4 regions of the Salinibacillus aidingensis genome follow, and region 4 is predicted to be linked to each of the others. Evidence: riboswitches for the same ligand, from Rfam matches in the RefSeq annotation. Region 4 holds a riboswitch; each other region holds the start of a gene.
The links. Region 4 has a riboswitch for S-adenosylmethionine ahead of ACZ5OK_RS14820 (iron-containing alcohol dehydrogenase). Riboswitches for the same ligand answer to the same signal wherever they lie in the genome.

Region 1: it holds a riboswitch for S-adenosylmethionine, as region 4 does, so the genes downstream of both, ACZ5OK_RS06555 (LLM class flavin-dependent oxidoreductase) here and ACZ5OK_RS14820 (iron-containing alcohol dehydrogenase) in region 4, are expected to answer to the same signal.
Region 2: it holds a riboswitch for S-adenosylmethionine, as region 4 does, so the genes downstream of both, ACZ5OK_RS13385 (methionine ABC transporter ATP-binding protein) here and ACZ5OK_RS14820 (iron-containing alcohol dehydrogenase) in region 4, are expected to answer to the same signal.
Region 3: it holds a riboswitch for S-adenosylmethionine, as region 4 does, so the genes downstream of both, ACZ5OK_RS07185 (O-acetylhomoserine aminocarboxypropyltransferase/cysteine synthase family protein) here and ACZ5OK_RS14820 (iron-containing alcohol dehydrogenase) in region 4, are expected to answer to the same signal.

The regions. Positions count from the first base shown of each region.
Region 1 covers NZ_AP043759.1:1,197,150-1,200,356, forward strand. Annotated here, with positions in the region: gene ACZ5OK_RS06545 (phosphomevalonate kinase) at 1-503, shown strand, start outside; gene sdhB (succinate dehydrogenase iron-sulfur subunit) at 559-1,299, shown strand; SAM riboswitch class I at 1,438-1,549, shown strand; gene ACZ5OK_RS06555 (LLM class flavin-dependent oxidoreductase) at 1,842-2,891, shown strand; gene ACZ5OK_RS06560 (ATP-grasp domain-containing protein) at 2,909-3,207, shown strand, end outside.
Region 2 covers NZ_AP043759.1:2,509,045-2,512,251, reverse strand. Annotated here, with positions in the region: gene gcvH (glycine cleavage system protein GcvH) at 1-104, shown strand, start outside; gene ACZ5OK_RS13395 (toprim domain-containing protein) at 294-668, shown strand; gene ACZ5OK_RS13390 (thioredoxin family protein) at 655-975, shown strand; SAM riboswitch class I at 1,100-1,225, shown strand; SAM riboswitch class I at 1,297-1,413, shown strand; gene ACZ5OK_RS13385 (methionine ABC transporter ATP-binding protein) at 1,712-2,740, shown strand; gene ACZ5OK_RS13380 (methionine ABC transporter permease) at 2,733-3,207, shown strand, end outside.
Region 3 covers NZ_AP043759.1:1,315,009-1,318,215, forward strand. Annotated here, with positions in the region: gene ACZ5OK_RS07175 (M20/M25/M40 family metallo-hydrolase) at 1-415, shown strand, start outside; gene ACZ5OK_RS07180 (yteA family sporulation protein) at 454-1,239, opposite strand; SAM riboswitch class I at 1,490-1,603, shown strand; gene ACZ5OK_RS07185 (O-acetylhomoserine aminocarboxypropyltransferase/cysteine synthase family protein) at 1,762-3,054, shown strand.
Region 4 covers NZ_AP043759.1:2,825,789-2,828,995, forward strand. Annotated here, with positions in the region: gene ACZ5OK_RS14810 (carbon-nitrogen family hydrolase) at 1-367, opposite strand, end outside; gene ACZ5OK_RS14815 (iron-containing alcohol dehydrogenase family protein) at 509-1,279, opposite strand; gene ACZ5OK_RS14820 (iron-containing alcohol dehydrogenase) at 1,276-1,608, opposite strand; SAM riboswitch class I at 1,670-1,772, opposite strand; gene ACZ5OK_RS14825 (pyridoxal phosphate-dependent aminotransferase) at 1,930-3,105, shown strand.

The DNA of each region.
Region 1 (3,207 bases), 1.6 Mb from region 4:
TGGTTGATCAGCCATGGCCGTATTTATCCATTCGCTCTATAAATCCGCCCGATGGACTTCGCCTCTGTACCGGGTGGACCGGAAAAGCGGCTTCAACAGGGCCGATGATCAAACAGCTGAAGCATGGACAGCAGGAACATCGAAACATTTACCATACCTTCGTGGAAGAAAGCCATGAGGCGGTAAAAGGACTGGTCAGAGGTTTTGACGAAAATGACCTTCCATTGTCCTTACAGAGTTTAAAGAAAAATCGCGCCATCCTTGTAAAATTAGGAAAAGAAGTGGGTATGCTAATAGAAACACCAATATTGGCAAGTTTATCCGAGTTAGCGGAGCAAATAGGAGGAAGTGGTAAATCCTCTGGTGCAGGTGGCGGAGATTGTGGCATCGCGTTTGTTCGCTCACAGCGTCAGGTTGAAGAGTTATGGGAAGCCTGGAGAGAAGCAGGGATTGAACCTTTAAATCTGGATGTTGACCACGATGGAAGCACCTGGCACGAGTAAGCCGATTTACCTCTCTTGCTGGTGAAACCGACTTTTTCTGCAAGGAGGAAGCGACATGGATAACATTGAGGTCAGGATTACCCGTCAGGATCATCCTGAGTCAGAGCCCTATGAAGAAACGTTTTCCATTCCTTATCGATCCAATATGAACATTATTTCTGTTCTGATGGAAATCCGGCAAAATCCGGTGACAAAGGATGGGAAGCAAACCACTCCTGTGCAATGGGATATGAATTGTTTAGAGGAGGTTTGCGGGGCCTGCTCCATGCTGATTAATGGCAAGCCCAGACAGGCCTGTTCAACATTGGTTGACCAGCTGGAGCAGCCGATTACCCTTGCCCCAATGACTACCTTTCCGGTTATAAGGGATTTATTTATCGACCGTGGGAAAATGTTTGATGCGTTAAAGCGTGTAAAGGCATGGATTCCGATTGATGGAACCTATGACATTGGTCCGGGTCCACGCATGAATGAAAATACCCGACAATGGGCCTATGAGTTATCCAAATGCTTCACGTGTGGGGTTTGTCTTGAAGCCTGTCCAAACGTGAACGAAAAAACTGACTTTTTAGGACCTTTCGTATTTGCACAGATTCGTCTGAAAAATGTACATCCCACAGGCGAAATGAATAAAGAAGAGCGTTTGGAAGCCTTTATGGGAGAAGGTGGACTTGAAGAATGCGGAAACTCGCAAAATTGTGTTCAATCCTGTCCTAAAGGAATTCCACTGACTACATCCATTGCAGCCATCAACAGAGAAGCTACGGTGCAGTCGTTTAAAAGCTTTTTTGGGTAAGCGGCTGTCTCCTGATTTCTAATGATATTAAAAAGAAATGGGGTAAAATTTTCACTCCTTTTAGGGAAGTAATCCAATTGGTATGGTTGACATTTTTTCTTTTATGATTTATGATTTTTCTAACAATTTTATATAGGAATCTTATCCAGAGAGGTGGAGGGAAATGGCCCTTGGAAGCCTCGGCAGCAGGTTCTTTTTTGAAAGAATACTGTGCCAAATCCATCAAGTCAGTGTGCTTGAAAGATAAGAGGACGAGTCGATTACAGTGGTTTCAACTCTCTTCTTATTGGAAGAGAGTTTTTTCTTATCCAGCAAATCATAAAAAAAGCTATTTGTGGATTAGAAAACAAGAGAGGCCACGTCCGGCTCCAGCGCCCAGCGACTAGCGTGACTTCCTTCACCTCCGTCCGATAAGTCAACATCGACTCACGCTGTTCGTCGTGTTTCCTTTATCTCCTACGGTTCAGTTCAGTCCGTACGTCGCTAAACGGGCGCTTCCGCCTTTGATTTTTTACATAACAACACAACAGGGAGTGGAGAACATGAAATATGGATTCTGGTTACCGATTTTTGGAGGCTGGCTTCGAAATGTAAAGGATGAACAGATGCCGCCTACCTATGATTATGCAAAAGAAGTGATTCAGTCAGCAGAGAAGTGGGGATATGATACAACCTTAATCGCTGAGTTATATTTAAATGATATTAAAGGAATTGAGCACGATTCACTGGAAGCCTGGACGACAGCTGCGGCATTGGCTGCTGTGACGGAAAAAATCGAAATTATGACGGCTGTCCGGCCAGGGTTTCATCATCCGGCAGTGACCGCAAAACAGGCGGCCAATATTGATCACATCAGTAAGGGGCGTTTTACGTTAAATATCGTGTCCGGCTGGTGGGAAGGGGAGTCCAGACAATACGGCGGGGCTTTCACGAGACACGATGAACGCTATGACCGGACAACTGAATTTCTTGATATTCTTAAAGGAATGTGGACGGAAGATTCGTTTTCCTATAATGGGGACTTCTATCAGGTAGAGGATGCGAAACTGGCCCCTAAACCTGTGCAAAAGCCGAACCCTGTCCTTTATGCAGGGGGAGAGAGTGAAAAAGGCAAGCAGGTGATTTCCTCAGCCTGCGATGCGTATGTCATGCATGGAGGAACGGTAGATGAGGTCGCCAGTAAAATTCAGGATATGAAAAATCGCAGAACAGCAGCAGGGAAGGAGCCCTTGCAATCATTTGGGATGGCAGCATATGTCATTTGCCGGGATACTGAAGAAGAGGCACTGAAGGAACTGGAACGGATTACGACCGTTGAGGATATGAGCGGATATGCAGGCTTTAAAGATTTCACTTCCAAATCCGAGCTTGAGCAAAGGATTCAGTTGCAGGATTATTCGGTTTCCAATCGTGGGTTACGGCCTAATCTTGTCGGAACTCCTGATCAGATTGCCGAGAGAATTTTAGAATACGAGCAAGCCGGAGTAGACTTACTGTTATTACAGTGTTCACCGCAATTAGAGGAACTGAAGCGATTTTCCAATCAGGTTATGCCACTGGTAGAAGAATTACGGGCAAAGGTTCAAAACTAATCTTAAGGAGTGTTTAGATGAGTAAGGTGTATGTCATCCATGAAAATGAAGAATGGACGGAGCATTTATTTAAGAGATTGGAAGAGTTGGAGATTCCCTATGAAGACTGGCTGCTTGATCACGGGTCCATTGATTTGACCGAGGAACCCCCTGAGGGCATCTTTTATAACCGGATGAGTGCTTCCTCGCATACGAGAGGAAATCGTTATTCACCTGAACTGGCCAGCGCGGTGATAGGATGGCTTGAAGCCTATGGACGCACGGTCATAAATGGGAGTCGTGCCTTACAATTAGAGGTTAGCAAGGTGCTTCAGTA
Region 2 (3,207 bases), 320 kb from region 4:
ACGAAAAAGCATGGATGATCGTTATTGAACCGGACGGAGAGCCAAAGTTAGACCAATTAATGTCAGCAGAAGCGTATGAAAAAATGGTCAACGAAGAAGAATAATATGTGGCTTAAAGAGACAGGCAGTGTGCACACGCTGCCTTTTTATTACGCATTAACCGTCCGTAATCCCGTACTTCAAATCTTAAGGGTAACCTAACAAGACAAAGTGGGGGATAAGCGGCCAGTAAATGCCTTATAATTTTCCTATCTATAAGATTAATAATTACATATAATGTTGTGGTGATTGTTATGATCGAGGTAGAGAAAGTCATCATTGTCGAAGGGCGTTCCGATTATAAAAAAGTGAAAGAAATAATCAACGAGCCTCTGCAGATTCTTTACACAAATGGTACGATAAGTATGGATCGGTTGGAAGCTCTTGTAGACGAACACTTCCTGAATGACAAGGAAGTTTATATTTTAGTGGATGCAGATGATCCTGGACATAAGCTCAGAAATCAACTTAGACAAGAGCTCCCCCATGCTATTCATTTATATGTAGATCGTTCTTTTCGGGAAGTAGAAACAACCCCGAATCATGAATTAGCCTCTGTCTTAGCATCCGCAAATCTTAAAGTACACACGGATTTTCTAAAGGGGTATGGTTATCATGCAGGAAATTAACGAAAAAGACTTGCCCATTATTCTGGAAAGTCAATATAAGCAATTTATTTTTCTATACACACCTTTTTGCGGGACGTGTAAAGTGGCGGGGAAAATGCTGGAGACGCTGGAGAATATAGAAAATCTCCCAGACTTTCATACGATGAATGCCTCGCTGTTCCCTGGTTTTATGCAGAACTATCAAATTGAAAGTGTTCCATGTCTGGCTATTATACAGGAAGGACAGATTTTAGATAAAACCTATGCATTCCATTCTGTCCCATTTATGTATGAGAAACTGCTTAAGTATACAGCTGACAAAGAATGACAGCATATGTCAGATTTCCCGGGAAATAAATACGTGAAAAAACAAAAGATATTCAGCGAAAACTGTTGACTGGTTCTAACAGACTATGCTAATATATCAATTATTCAATAAAAATATGAATCTCGTCTTATCAAGAGAGGTGGAGGGACTGGCCCTGTGAAGCCCGGCAACCTTCAAATCATTCTTTGTCTATGATTTGAAACGGTGCCAAATCCTTCAAAGTTAGAGCGCTGGCTTTGATAGATAAGAAGAGAGATAATCGGTTTGTGTTTATCCCTCTTCTTATGGAAGAGGGATTTTTAATTGAATAAGTGAATAGATCTCTTATCACGAGTGGCGGAGGGACTGGCCTGATGAAGCCCGGCAACCATCAGACAAAAATGTTTTGTTTGAGAAGGTGCCAATTCCTGCAAAGCGTATAGCTTTGACAGATAAGAGAACAGAAGATAATCCAGGCTTTTCTGTTCTCTTGTGAACGGAAAAGCTTTTTAATAATTGTTTAGGAAATTATAAAATAGGCAAATTGTGGATAAGAAAAACAAATGAGGCCACGTCCGGCTCCGGCGCCCAGCGACTAGCGAGACTTCCTTCACCTCCGTCCGATAAGTCAACATTGACTTACAAGGTTCGTCGTGTTTCCTTTATCTCCTACGGCTCAGTCCAGTCCGTACGTCGCTAAACGGGCGCTTCCGCCTTTGTTCTAATCAAAACGCAATCATGAAGAGGGTGAGTAAAAGTGATTTCCATTAAAAACCTTTCAAAAATATATAAAAGTAAAAACCGGGATGATGTAACGGCCGTTGATAACATAGACCTTTCGATAAATCAGGGAGAAATCTTTGGAGTTATCGGCTATAGTGGTGCCGGTAAAAGTACATTTATTCGTCTGCTTAACCGTTTGGAAGAGCCGACAGACGGCAAAATCATCATGAATGAAAAGGACATGACGAATTTAAGTAATAAAGAATTACGTAATGAAAGACAAAAAATTGGAATGATTTTTCAGCATTTCAATCTCCTGTGGTCCAGAACTGTATTTGACAATATCGCCTTTCCACTTGAAATTGCCGGGATACCAAAGGAACAACGGAAAAGCAAGGTTCAGGAGCTGATTGAGCTTGTTGGTCTTGCAGGCAGAGAAGATTACTACCCTTCACAGTTAAGTGGAGGGCAAAAGCAAAGAGTGGGAATTGCAAGAGCCCTTGCCAATGATCCGAAAGTTCTTTTGTGTGACGAAGCAACTTCTGCGCTGGATCCGCAAACAACCGATGATATTTTGGATCTGCTGGTGAGCATTAATCAAAAGCTTGGGCTTACCATTATTGTCATCACACACGAAATGCATGTCATTAAAAAGATTTGTCAGCAGGTTGCCGTTATGGATAATGGGAAAGTCATCGAGCAGGGTGAGGTTCTGGAGGTCTTTATGCATCCGAAAGAGAAAACGACTCGCCGTTTTGTACAGCAGGTGATGGGCGAACAGGTGGAGCAGAGCCCCATTCATTATTTCGTGAAGAATTATGAATCTGGCAAGGTTCTCCGGCTTCACTTTGTTGGTGAAACAGCAAATCAGGCTATAATCAGTAAACTTGTAAAAAGGTTTAATGTTGAAATCAATATTTTACAGGGGAACATTACGCAGACTAAAGATGGAGCCTATGGTACTTTGTATGTCCATATGGATGGTCCAGAAGAAGTAGTGAATGAAGCTATTAAATATATACAGCAAACCTCGGTAGAACTGGAGGTAGAAGAGAATGCTTAGAGAATTGTTTCCGAACGTTGTTATGGAAGATTTGAAAGTCGCGACAAATCAAACACTTTATATGACAGGGATATCAGTCCTTGGAACATTGATTCTCGGAATTTTACTTGGATTATTACTGTTTTTGACGGATCGCCAGGGCATACTTAACAGGAGTTTGAATTTTATTACAGCTACTATTGTGAATGTCTTTCGTGCGATACCGTTTATTATATTGATCCTCCTCTTATTCCCTTTTACAGATTGGCTGATGGGAACAATTAGAGGACCAAAGGCAGCTTTACCAGCTCTTATCATTGGGGCTGCACCATTTTATGCAAGGCTTGTGGAAATTGCACTGAAGGAGGTGGATAAGGGGGTAATTGAAGCAGCCAGAGCAATGGGAGCAAAAACGAGACACATCGTATTTAAGGTTCTTTTGCCAGAATCTATGCCCGCTTTAATTTCAGGCTTAACGGTAACAGCCA
Region 3 (3,207 bases), 1.5 Mb from region 4:
GGAGATTTCCAATACAGTTGCGATGTTCCAGCTGGATATGGTAGGCAGTGCAGACGCCGGGGATCTTGTGATGTTTACGGCTGATGGTGAACAGAACGTCGTTACCGATTTAGGTGCCGCTGCCGGATCCAGAGTCAGTGAAACCGTACCGTATAGTGAATTAGGGCGCAGTGATCATGTCGCCTTCCATGAGGCAGGAATTCCGGCTGCATTATTCATCCACACACCGCTTGAGCCGTGGTACCATACGGACGAAGATCTTATTCAGTACATCAGTAAGGAAAAATTGAAGGATGTAGGAAATATTGTCGGCGCAGCGGTTTATCAAATTGCACGGAAGGATACACCGGCACTTGAACGGGCCAATGTTGCACCTGAGCCTGTTGAGTATGATTATGAACCGCCGCAGTTGTAAACAGAGAACAGCACCGCAGCCTCTGCGGTGCTGTTTTGTCATTTATCATCTGAATGATTTCTCTTTTCTTCTTTGGCCACTTCCTCCGTATAAGGATCGATTTCATAAGGCTTTAAATCCCCGAATACACTCATGGTATCTTCTTCATCCAGGTTTTCCTCATATTCTTCATGCCTTGGGCTGGGATAGACAGTGACGTTTCGGCCTTCGATATCATTTCCGGCGAAGTTTTCATAATCCTCTACATAACCGACACGATCATCGGATTCAATGTAGGTTTCATTATAATGGTCGGGAGATACGGCAAAATCTGAAGGAGAATTGGAGGTTCCCCACTGTGCAACCTCCTGCCAGGAGTCTTCTGCATCAAACGCCTCGGTGTCTGTATCATCATATTCAAACTTCCCAAATGGGGGCAGAAGCACGCCTTCCTCCACAGGACGCTGTGTGGAAGAAACCTGATCAGGGGAGTGTTCCACACAATAGGTGGTGGTCGGGAGGGCTTCCAGGCGCTCCAGCGGGATTTCCTTTCCACATACCTGGCAGGTTCCATATGTGCCTTCATCGATAGCCTTTAACGCATGTTCAATATTTTTTAATTCATCCTCAGCATGGTCATTCAGGGCAATATCTTTTTCACGTTCATATAATGCCGACCCTTCATCAGCAGGATGATTGTCATAGCTGGACAATTCTCCCATGGATTGATGATAATGGCCATTTTCTATATCAAAATGATCATTTTCTTTTAACCGCTTTTCAATATCCTCTTTGGCCTTCTGCAGCTGTGAACGGAAGGTGGACATTTGCTCATTTGTCAGCATGATCATAACTCCTTCCTGAAACAATCTTATATGACTATTGTCTGTTGAATTTAAGGAAAAAATAAAGGTAAATCTAAGAGGAACTACTAAATGATGGAATGAAAAATTTTTATAAAAAATTCAGAAAAACAATTGACAGAAGATTTATTCTTCTCTATACTCTTTATTAACATTTCATTTCGCACAGGCGAAGGAAATTAAAAAAGTGAGACGAATCATCAAGCGTTTCGCCGGAAGAACAATAAAAGATCTCTTATCCAGAGTGGCGGAGGGAAAGGCCCTGTGAAGCCCGGCAACCTTCAAGTGACGACTTGAAAAGGTGCTAAGTCCTGCAGATCTGACAAACGGATCTGAAAGATAAGAGGAGGAATTGGAACTTACAACCCTCTTCTTATTGAAGAGGGTTTTTCATTTTCCCTCTTATCCCTTATTTGAGCACTTTAACGCTCTGGACATTCAAATCATGCGTTAAAACGGAGTAAGGAAGAGATTTTTTACAAAAACTATTAAAGGAGTGGTAAAATGAGTCAGGAAAAATTTGGATTGGAAACATTACATTTACATGGAGGTCAGGAGCCGGATCCAACAACAGGTTCCCGCGCAGTTCCGATTTATCAAACGACCTCATACGCATTTCGTGATACAGAACATGCCCAGAACTTATTTGGTCTTAAAGAAGAAGGAAATATTTATTCCCGAATTATGAACCCAACCGTTGATGTTTTTGAAAAACGAATCGCGCTTTTAGAGGGTGGAACCAATGCGGTTGGATTATCATCAGGGATGGCAGCTATTTCCTTATCCATTTTTAATCTTGCCAGAGCTGGAGATGAAATTGTTGCTGCCACGGACCTATATGGGGGAACCTATAACCTGTTTAACCATACCTTGCCGAAATACGGAATCAATGTAAAATTTGTGGACCCTAAAGATCCGGAAAACTTCAGAGAGGCCATTACAGACAAAACCAAAGCCGTATTTGCTGAGACAATCGGAAATCCAAGTCTTCATATTTTAGACATTGAAGCAGTAGCCGCTATTGCTCATGAAAACGGAATTCCATTACTTATTGATAACACATTTGCCACTCCTTATTCCTGCCGGCCTATTGAATACGGAGCAGATGTCGTTATTCATTCCGCTACAAAATGGATTGGGGGCCACGGAACGGTCATTGCCGGAGTTGTTGTAGATGGCGGAAGCTTTGACTGGAACAATGACAAATTCCCTGATTTTACAGAGCCTGATCCAAGCTATCATAATCTCGTATTTTCAGAGCTCGGGGAAGCAGCCTTTGGTACGAAGCTTCGTGTACAGCTTCTTCGTGACTTTGGACCATGCTTAAGTCCGCAAAGTGCATTCCAATTGCTGCAAGGTTTGGAAACCCTGCATCTCCGTGTTCCTAAACATAATGAAAATGCTCTGGAAATCGCGAAATTCCTGGAAAACCATGAGAACATAGAGTGGGTGGCTCACCCGGGGCTGAGCAGTCATCCTTCCCATGCACTGGCAGAAAAATATTTTGATCAGGGAGCAGGATCGATTGTCGTCTTTGGAATTAAAGGGGACCGTGAGGATGGACGTAAAGTTGTTGACAATGTCCAGCTATTTTCACACCTGGCAAATGTGGGCGATGCAAAATCCTTAATCATTCATCCAGCCTCAACGACACATCAGCAGCTAAATGAAGAAGAGTTAAAGCAGGCAGGCGTGACAGAGGAATTTATCCGTCTTTCCGTCGGCTTAGAGTCAACAAAAGACCTCATTCATGATTTAGATCAGGCCATCAAAGCAGCCGTCAAAGAGCCAGTATAATTTATCAAAGAAAAAATGACATTTATCAGTCAAACGTAAGTAGGGTGACTCCGGAATCAGGAGTCACCCATTTTTTATGCAAACAAATAAAAATTCAGGTTTTTTGTCATGCTGTTGGAAAATATAAAATATCCGACTTTTAGATCATAAGTC
Region 4 (3,207 bases):
CCATTAGCCGGAACAAATGCGCTTTACTATATTCTTTAACTTTTTCCCCGGACGCATTGACAACGAGCATGGTGTTTTTCACTTCGGCTGCCTGCTCTCTGGATTGATTGGCAACCGATCCGCCGACCACATGAACCTGATTCGCCTTTGCCAGTTCTGCGAAAAAGTTGAGACTTTCCCCACCCTCGATATCGGCAATGTCATCGAGGCGCGACAAATCATATCCAGTCGTCCACAATTCGGGAAGTACCACCACATCGACCCCGGATTTTGCCGCCTGTTCTATGTTTGTTTTCACTTTTTCATAGTTTCCCCACGGGTTTCCATATTCAATATCCATTTGAAGCAAAGCAACGTTCAAAGTCAACAGAGTCCCTCCTCCTATAAAGTGAGATTTCATTCAGTGGGGCTCCCCCACTGAATGTTCGCGAAACTTATCAGGACTTTATCAGCTATTCGCTCTACCATCATTGTTTTTATCATTCAGTGAGGTCTACAGATCGTTCATTCATGGTGAACCAGGCGTTATATGATTAACCACATACTCTTCTAATCGTTGAATACTATGAATGACATCATCCTTTGTTGTCGACACGCTCATTAGGTGGATGGATTCTTCGGGAATGGTGGCTTTTTCAGACAAGGCATCAATGGCTTCCTTTACATGTTCCTGAATTCCCAGTTCTGCAAGTGTGGTTGGCAGGTTTAATTCTTTATAATAGGGTAAGAGTTTTGTCACTTCATCATATTTATTTTCCAAGGCTAATTGAACCAAAATGCCGTAAGCGACCTTATCCCCATGGAGAAATTTATGGGTTTCCGGAATGGTCGTTAACCCATTGTGAATCGCGTGTGCTCCGGCAATTCTTCCGTATTCATCACCGTAACCACCAACCATTCCTCCTGCCATCATAATGGTTTCCGCTACTTTAACTAAAGCAGGTGTGACTTGATGATTCCGGACACTTTCAATGGCTTCTGTTCCCTTATCCAGCAACACATCCCGACAAAGCCGGGCAGCATGAAGGGCTATATCCAATGATAACGGTTTTTGCTTTATTTCATCCGTTAATGCAACGGCTTCATACCATTTCGCAATCGTATCTCCTATTCCGGCCCGCAGGTATTCTACTGGTGAATCAGCAATAATACGCGGCTCTATCAGTACCATATGGGCGGTTTTCGAAAAAACGATATAATGCAGAAAGTTTCCAGCCCCGTCATAAAATACACTTAGCGGGGTCCAGGGTGAGCAATTGGAAGCCAGGGTCGGAATCAAAATAACAGGAGATCCAACTCATCTCCTGCTGCTTTAGCTAAATCGAGTACTTTCCCTCCGCCAACACCAATCACTGCATCTGCCTCGTTATTTCTTAATTTATCAGCAACTCTTGCCACTTCTTCATGAGTACAATCCCCTTTGTATGGAACATGAACGACGGCGTTATCTAAAGATATATAGTCTTTAGCCGCCTCCCAGGATTTTTCACCATGAATAATGGCAGGATTTTCTAGCTTTTGCTCGGATAGTTTCACCGGCAATTGCTGAAGGATTCCTTCTTCACATTGATAAAAATTCGGTGCCCCTCGCACTTGTAGTGATTTCATTGTTTATCCCCCCATAAAAAAAGCTCTTCCAGTCAGAGGAAGAGCGTCCGCAACACATTTCCTCTTATCTCCCAACTAATGTTGAAGGATTTAGCACCGTGTACAATGATGTACCGGTTGCCGGGTTTCATCGGGCCAGTCCCTCCACCTTCTCTTTATAAGAGTTAAAAATATATGAAATTATCAATCATTATCCCACTTGGTACACCTCCTGTCAATTAAATGGCAAAACCTTTTGTCAATTTTGACTTTACAAAAAATAGTCAAATAGATATGATTAGTAAAATAATTCTATTCGATACGTCTTAGGAGATGAGAAGTTTGAGAACCTTTCCACAGTCAGAAATGCTACAGAGACTACCTGCACAGTTCTTTGAAGGACTAGTGAAAAAGGTAAAAGAAAAGCAACAGCAAGGGCACGATATTATTAATTTAGGCCAGGGAAACCCGGATTTACCGACGCCACCTCATATCATTAAAGCATTGCAGCATGCGGCGGAAGATCCATTGACCCATCAATATTCCCCATTCCAGGGATATGACCTTTTAAAGGACGCGGTTGCCACATTCTATAAACGGGAATATGGAGTAGAAATCGATGCAAATAAAGAAGTAGCCATCCTTTTTGGGGCCAAAGCCGGACTGGCAGAAATTAGTCCTTGCTTATTAAATCCAGGTGATATTGCCCTTATGCCGGATCCCGGTTATCCCGATTATATGTCCGGGATTGCTCTTGCAAATGCTGAATCTATTTTTATGCCTCTATTGGAGAAAAATAACTTTCTGCCGGACTATACGGCTATTCCAGAAGATTTAAAAGATCAGGCGAAAGTCATGTTTTTAAATTACCCTAATAATCCCACGACAGCGACTGCAACAAAAGAATTCTTTGATGAAACCGTTGCTGTAGCGAAAAAACATAACATTTGTGTCGTTCATGACTTTGCATATGGAGCCATCGGTTTTGATGGGGAAAAACCACAAAGCTTCCTCCAGTCAGAAGGTGCAAAAGAAGTGGGAGTTGAAATCTATACACTGTCCAAAACCTATAACATGGCAGGCTGGCGGGTAGCCTTTGCAGTGGGAAACCCATCTGTGATTCAAAGCATCCAATTACTGCAGGACCACATGTTCATGAGCTTATTCGGTGGCATCCAACACGCAGCTGCCGAAGCCTTATCCGGTGATCAGCAGCCCGTACGTGAACTTGTGCAAACCTATCAGGAAAGACGCAATCGTTTCATTAAAAAACTGCTGGAAATGGATATCGAGGTGGAAGCACCACGTGGAACCTTTTTCGTATGGATGCGTGTACCAGCAGGCTACAGCTCTGAAACGTACGCGGATTTACTTCTCGAAAAAGCACATGTAGTCGCTGCACCTGGTGTTGGCTTTGGGTACTATGGCGAAGGATACATACGCCTCGGATTATTAGCAGATGCAGAACGATTAGAAGAGGCAGCCATTCGAATCGGAAGGCTGGGCGATTCCCTATAAAATAGTAATCATCAATAAGGAGACTGCAAGGTACTGCAAATCCCACCAAAAACAGACATGAATCATATGGAAAAGGGCTAAAACAAAAAAACCATCGGATGT